Kordia antarctica: one gene and its partner. Each later gene encodes a partner of the first gene's protein in a complex. Links are inferred from orthologs where the notes say so. Each region holds a gene or a part of one and is shown in the gene's direction. Other genes may lie near its edges.

What was found.
Region 2: the proteins of carB (region 1) and carA are in contact, whole or in part, in a solved structure (PDB 1KEE), measured with the Escherichia coli proteins. The link is inferred for Kordia antarctica from one-to-one orthologs.

Annotation. Positions count from the first base shown.
Region 1 is NZ_CP019288.1:1,410,161-1,413,943, reverse strand. The notes cover bases 87-3,527. They hold carB (carbamoyl-phosphate synthase large subunit), read left to right. Parts: upstream 87-471; coding sequence 472-3,327; downstream 3,328-3,527. Other genes in these bases: rpmH (50S ribosomal protein L34), read left to right, coding at 211-369. In the rest of the region: IMCC3317_RS05720 (DUF2892 domain-containing protein), read right to left, coding at 1-41; IMCC3317_RS05705 (AAA family ATPase), read left to right, coding at 3,776-3,783. UniProt on the Escherichia coli protein: Large subunit of the glutamine-dependent carbamoyl phosphate synthetase (CPSase).
Region 2 is NZ_CP019288.1:2,260,866-2,264,156, reverse strand. What follows is about bases 1-2,949. They hold carA (glutamine-hydrolyzing carbamoyl-phosphate synthase small subunit), read left to right. Parts: upstream 1-893; coding sequence 894-2,006; downstream 2,007-2,949. Other genes in these bases: eno (phosphopyruvate hydratase), read left to right, coding at 2,880-2,949; IMCC3317_RS09025 (hypothetical protein), read left to right, coding at 2,077-2,727; IMCC3317_RS09035 (FkbM family methyltransferase), read left to right, coding at 37-855. In the rest of the region: more of eno, read left to right, coding at 2,950-3,291. UniProt on the Escherichia coli protein: Small subunit of the glutamine-dependent carbamoyl phosphate synthetase (CPSase).

The DNA of each region.
Region 1 (3,783 bases):
ATTGCTGCCGCTATAATTAATTTGATATTTTTGTTGAACATAAAACAGTATATATTTATAGAGTTTGCAAAGGTATAAAAAACAATCGTAAATATTTTTTAAATTCTATTTGTGAAAGTAAAAACTCTTTGTATATTTGCGCCGCACTTTCGGAAAGAATCAACTCGTGCATTTACACTAATTTTCAAGAGAAATTAAAGATATTATATAATGAAAAGAACATTTCAACCATCAAAGAGAAAAAGAAGAAACAAGCACGGTTTCAGAGAAAGAATGGCTTCTGTAAACGGTAGAAAAGTGCTAGCCCGTAGAAGAGCTAAAGGAAGAAAGAAAGTTTCTGTGTCATCTGAATTGAGACATAAGAAATAATGATATAATTCATATAAATTAAGGTGTTGTTCTTTTTAGAAGCAACGCCTTTTTTTGTACCCAATCGTTTTTTTATTTTTAAGCAACACAACACACACTACAATGCCAAAAAGAGAAGACTTAAAATCAATCTTAATTATCGGTTCAGGTCCGATTGTAATTGGGCAAGCTTGCGAGTTTGATTACGCAGGAACACAAGCACTTCGGTCATTACGAGAAGATGGAATTGAAACCATTCTTATCAATTCAAACCCAGCAACTATCATGACAGATCCTACTATGGCAGATCATGTATACTTGAAACCTTTAAACACAAAATCCATTATTCAAATCCTAAAAGAGCATCCGCAAATTGATGCTGTTTTACCAACAATGGGCGGACAAACTGCATTAAATCTTTGTATTGAAGCAGATGAAAAAGGAATCTGGAAAGACTTCGATGTAAAACTAATCGGAGTTGATATTGATGCAATTAATATTACAGAAGACAGAGAGAAATTTAGAGAATTAATGCTCAAAATTGGTGTTGGAATGGCGCCACAAGCAACCGCAACTTCTTTCTTAAAAGGAAAAGAAATTGCACAAGAATATGGTTTTCCGTTAGTAATTAGAGCATCTTACACACTTGGTGGCGCAGGAGCTTCCATTGTATACGATCCAAAAGATTTTGACGAATTACTTCGACGCGGACTCGAAATTTCGCCAATTCACGAAGTCATGATCGACAAAGCCATGATGGGTTGGAAAGAATTTGAATTGGAATTGCTTCGCGATAAAAACGATAATGTAGTTATTATCTGTTCTATTGAGAACATGGATCCGATGGGAATTCACACAGGAGATTCTATTACAGTTGCACCAGCAATGACCTTATCAGATCGTACATATCAAAAAATGCGAGATATGGCAATCAAAATGATGCGTAGTATTGGTGACTTTGAAGGTGGTTGTAATGTGCAATTTGCCGTAAGTCCTGATGAAAATGAAGATATCATTGCTATTGAAATCAATCCGCGTGTATCACGTTCTTCCGCATTAGCGAGTAAAGCAACAGGATATCCGATTGCAAAAATTGCTACAAAACTGGCTATTGGGTATACGTTGGACGAATTGGACAATCAAATCACAAAATCAACATCTGCTTTATTTGAGCCAACATTAGACTATGTAATTGTGAAAATTCCACGTTGGAACTTTGACAAATTTGAAGGTTCTAATCGCGAATTAGGATTGCAAATGAAATCTGTTGGTGAAGTAATGGGAATTGGACGTTCGTTCCAAGAAGCATTACACAAAGCAACACAATCGCTTGAAATAAAGCGTAATGGACTTGGTGCTGATGGAAAAGGATATACAAATTATGATCAAATTCTTAGCAAACTAAAACATGCATCTTGGGATCGTGTATTTGTAATTTATGATGCCATTCAGATGGGAATTCCATTAAGCAGAATTCATGAAATCACAAAAATTGATATGTGGTTCTTAAGACAATATGAAGAATTATATAAATTAGAAAAAGAAATAGTTTCACACAATAAAATCGATACTATTTCGAAAGATTTATTGTTAGAAGCAAAACAAAAAGGATTCGCAGACCGACAAATAGCACATATGTTAGGTTGTTTGGAAAGTGAAGTCTATAAAAAGCGAGAAGAATTAGGTGTAAAACGTGTGTACAAATTAGTAGATACATGTGCTGCGGAATTCAAAGCGAAAACACCGTATTACTATTCTACGTTTGAAGCAGAAATTGAAACTGCTGACGGAAAACGCTACGTTCACAATGAAAGTATCGTTACAGACAAAAAGAAAGTTGTGATCTTAGGTTCTGGACCAAATAGAATTGGACAAGGAATTGAATTTGATTATTGTTGTGTGCATGGAGTTTTAGCTGCCGCTGAATGTGGATACGAAACCATCATGATTAACTGTAATCCCGAAACGGTTTCTACAGACTTTGATACAGCCGATAAATTATACTTTGAACCTGTTTTCTGGGAACACATTTACGATATCATCCGACATGAAAAACCAGAAGGTGTCATTGTACAACTTGGCGGACAAACCGCGTTGAAATTGGCAGAAAAGTTAGATCGTCACGGAATAAAAATATTAGGAACAACTTTTCAATCACTTGATTTAGCAGAAGACAGAGGTTTATTCTCTAACATGCTTAAGGAAAATAACATTCCATATCCACAATTTGATATTGCTACAACTGCAGATGAAGCTTCAGCAATTGCTGATGTTTTAGATTTTCCAATCTTGGTAAGACCTTCCTATGTACTTGGCGGACAAGGCATGAAGATTGTGATTAACAAGCAAGAATTGGAAGAAACTGTGGTTTCTTTATTAAGCAGAATGCCAGGAAACCAATTGTTACTAGATCATTATTTAGATGGAGCGATTGAAGCAGAAGCAGATGCAATTTGCGATGGAGAAAATGTGTATATCATCGGAATCATGGAGCATATTGAACCTTGCGGAATTCACTCAGGAGATTCTAACGCAACGTTGCCGCCGTTTAACTTAGGTGAATTTGTGATGCAACAAATAAAAGATCACACAAAAAAGATCGCTTTAGCATTAAATACGGTTGGATTGATCAACATTCAATTCGCCATAAAAGACGATATTGTATATATTATTGAAGCAAATCCGAGAGCTTCTCGTACCGTTCCTTTCATCTCAAAAGCATACAAAGAACCGTATGTAAACTATGCAACAAAAGTAATGTTGGGCGTGAATAAAGTGACGGATTTCAATTTCAATCCGCAATTAGAAGGATACGCAATCAAGCAACCTGTGTTCTCTTTCAATAAATTCCCGAATGTAGACAAGCGTTTAGGACCAGAAATGAAAAGTACAGGCGAAAGTATCTTATTCATTGACAGTTTAAAAGATGATGATTTTTACGACTTATATTCAAGAAGAAAAATGTATTTGAGTAAGTAATGTTATAATTCAAAAGACGTCAATTCGAGTGTTTTTTTTCATATTGGACGCAGTCTAAATAGAAAAAAATGTATCGAGAATAGTTTTTTGAATTTCTCAAAAGGTAAAATAATATAAAATGTTTCCATAAAATCGAGTTGATTTTTTGGAAGCATTTTTTTTATGAAACGTCATTACGAGAAACAATAGAGCCGAAGTACTTGTGCTGAGCTTTGTCGAAGTAATCTGTTTGTGGAAATAACGAGTGGTAGATTGCTTTTCTCACGCTCGTAATAATGTTTCTTTTTGGTTTTACGGAAAACCACATTGCGTATGTGTAATCTTTGTTTTACTTTTATGGGGAATAATAGGAAGTTATTGTGGAATAAGTTTCTGTTACTACTTAAAATTAGTATGATATGTGGAATTACGTATATATATATGATATGCACAAGCTAAAAAAGAACAAATGGAAAA
Region 2 (3,291 bases), 850 kb from region 1 along the record:
AAACGACGATATCATTCAATAAGAAGTACTAAAGAAATGATCAATCTACTAAAATCATTAGCTCCAAAAAGTCTAAAGAAATTTATAAAAAGAGAAATCTTAAAAACTTCTCAGGTCAATAAACCTAGGTATAATACTTCTTTAGTAAAGGATGAATTTACATTAGATTGTACAATTGCTTACAACAAATACGGAGGTTATTGTACGCCTTTTGCTGCACAACAAGAATCTGTAGTGCAAGAAATTCTCAAAGGAAATGTGTACGAGCCAGAAACCATTCAATACATAATTGATCACTGTGGTAATGGAGATGTTGTACAAGCTGGCGCGTATTTTGGAGACTTTCTTCCCGGAATTGCAAAAAATATTTCTACAAAGGCGAACGTTTGGACATTTGAACCAAGTGCCGAATACTTCCGATGTGCCGAAATCACCATACGCATCAACAATCTAAAAAATGTACACCTATTTCAAGTTGGCTTAGGAGAAAAAAAATCTGAAGTTCAATTGCAAATAGAAACTGAAGACGGAAGATTATTAGGTGGCGCAAGTAGAATAATTGATTCAGAAAATGGTAAATTTGTACCAATTATGATCGAAATGCTAGACAGTATGATTCCTGAAGATAGAAATATTTCAATACTTCAATTCGATTTAGAAGGATTTGAAATACCAGCATTAAAAGGCGCAATCAATACAATCAAAAGGTGCAAACCGATCTTAATACTTGAAATACTATCGCACAATGATATCTTAGAAAATGAATGGTTTAAAAATAACATTCTTTCTTTAGGCTATAAAATTTCAGGAAAAGTACACAACAACACCATAGTAACAATACAGCATAACAACTAATTCATACAAAAACACACAACTAAATTGTATAGCTAGATATGAAATACCAAACTCGACAAAAGGCAATATTACTTCTTGAAGATGGAACTATCTTTCACGGAAAAGCAATTGGAGAATCAGGAACTGCTTTCGGAGAAGTCTGCTTCAACACAGGAATGACAGGATATCAAGAAATCTTCACAGATCCGTCATACTATGGACAATTAATGGTTACCGCAAATGTACACATTGGAAACTACGGAACAGCTACTGACGAAATGGAATCTGACAGCGTGAAAATTGCAGGTTTAATCTGTAAAAATTTTAGTTACGATTACTCGAGAGATGCCGCAGATAGTTCACTAAAAGAATTCTTAGAAAAATACAACCTATTTGCAATATCGGATGTTGATACACGCGGATTAGTAAGCTACATTAGAGACAATGGAGCAATGAATGCTGTTATTTCTACGGAAGTAGACAACATAGCCGAACTAAAAGCGAAACTAGCAAAAGTGCCAAGTATGGCAGGACTAGAATTAGCGTCAAAAGTATCAACCAAAGAACCTTATATATACGGAGACGAAAATGCTACTCACAAAATTGCCGCACTTGATATCGGAATAAAAAAGAACATTCTCAGAAACCTTGCAAAGCGAGATGCGTGTATCAAAGTATTTCCATACAATGCAACGTTTGAAGAAATGAACGCGTGGAATCCTGATGGATATTTCTTATCAAACGGACCAGGCGATCCAGAACCGTTGCAGGATGCAATTGCACTAGCTAAAGAAATCATAAAGCGCGATTTACCATTATTTGGAATCTGTTTAGGACATCAAGTAATTGCGTTGGCAAACGGAATTTCAACGTACAAAATGCACAACGGACACCGAGGAATCAATCATCCAGTAAAAAATATATTGACAGGAAAAGGCGAAATCACATCGCAAAATCATGGGTTTGCTATCAACAGAGAAGAAACGGAAGCAAATGCTGATGTGGAAATCACGCATACACACTTAAATGATAATACCGTTGCTGGAATTCGTATAAAAAACAAAAACTGTTTCTCGGTACAATACCATCCAGAAGCAAGTCCAGGGCCACATGACGGAGAATATTTATTTGATGAATTTATCGCGAATATTCAAAAAGTAAAAACGGTTTAGTACCATTTGTTGTTTTCTTTTATAGTAAATTCAAGTGATAAATAGTATAACACATAAAACCAACACAAAAATGTATAAAATCATCACCTTACTAATAGCGTTTGCATTTGTGGTTTCTTGCAAAGAAGAAACAAAACCTTCAACGCCATTAACGGAAACAGAAAAAACTACGACAACGCAAGAAGCAACAACGGAAGCTGAAAAAGCGGAAGCGAATATTGTTGTCACTACTGAAGATTTGACTTTGGCTCAAGAACAATTCTTATCAATTACCATTGCATATTTCAAAAATTGCAAAGCAAATTCAGCTGACAGAAATGATTGCCGAAGCAACATAACAAAAATGATTTCGGAGTTTTATCAAATCTCAGATTTTAATGATGCGAAAGGTGAACATGTGATGTATGATAGCATTTATCCAACAATTTCAAAATCTGATGCCTGGACGAAACTAGGAAACGCAAACGATCAAGAAGTATTACAAAAAGCACAAGAAGCGGCAAACAATGGAAAAGCAACCATTGCGATTGACATTTCAGAATCCTATGGACAAGTAGCAATGATTACTCCAGGGAAACTGACAACTTCTAATTCATGGAAGTTAGAAGTTCCAAATGCAACTGCCTTGGTAGATTATGATGCTGAAAAGTCATTTATGAACAAACCATTATCGTACGCGTTCAAATCAACAGAAAATATTGTGCTATTCAGTAAAAAATAGTTGCATTATATACTAGGGAAAACGTTTTCGCATTCTCTAAAAAGAAGAAAAAATAGCGCATTGCTAACATATCCGTAAAAGCAATGTGCAATCACATAAAACTAGCGTTAGTTTCGTAAATTAGCCTAGACGAAATAAAAAGAAAAAAGAAAATGAGCAGAATTATCAACATTCACGCAAGACAAATATTTGATTCAAGAGGTAACCCAACTGTTGAAGTAGATGTAGTAACGGAAAATGGAATATTGGGAAGAGCAGCAGTACCATCTGGAGCATCAACAGGAGAACATGAAGCTGTTGAGTTAAGAGATGGCGGAAACGCTTACATGGGAAAAGGAGTTAGCAAAGCTGTGAACAATGTAAATACAACGATCGCAGAAGCACTTATGGGAGTTTCTGTATTTGAGCAAAATCAAATCGACAAAATAATGATCGATTTAGACGGAACGCCAAACAAAAAGAATCTTGGAGCAAATGCAATACTAGGAGTTTCTTTAGCAGCCGCAAAAGCAGCCGCAAACGAATTGGGAATGCCATTATATAGATATGTTGGAGGCGTTTCTG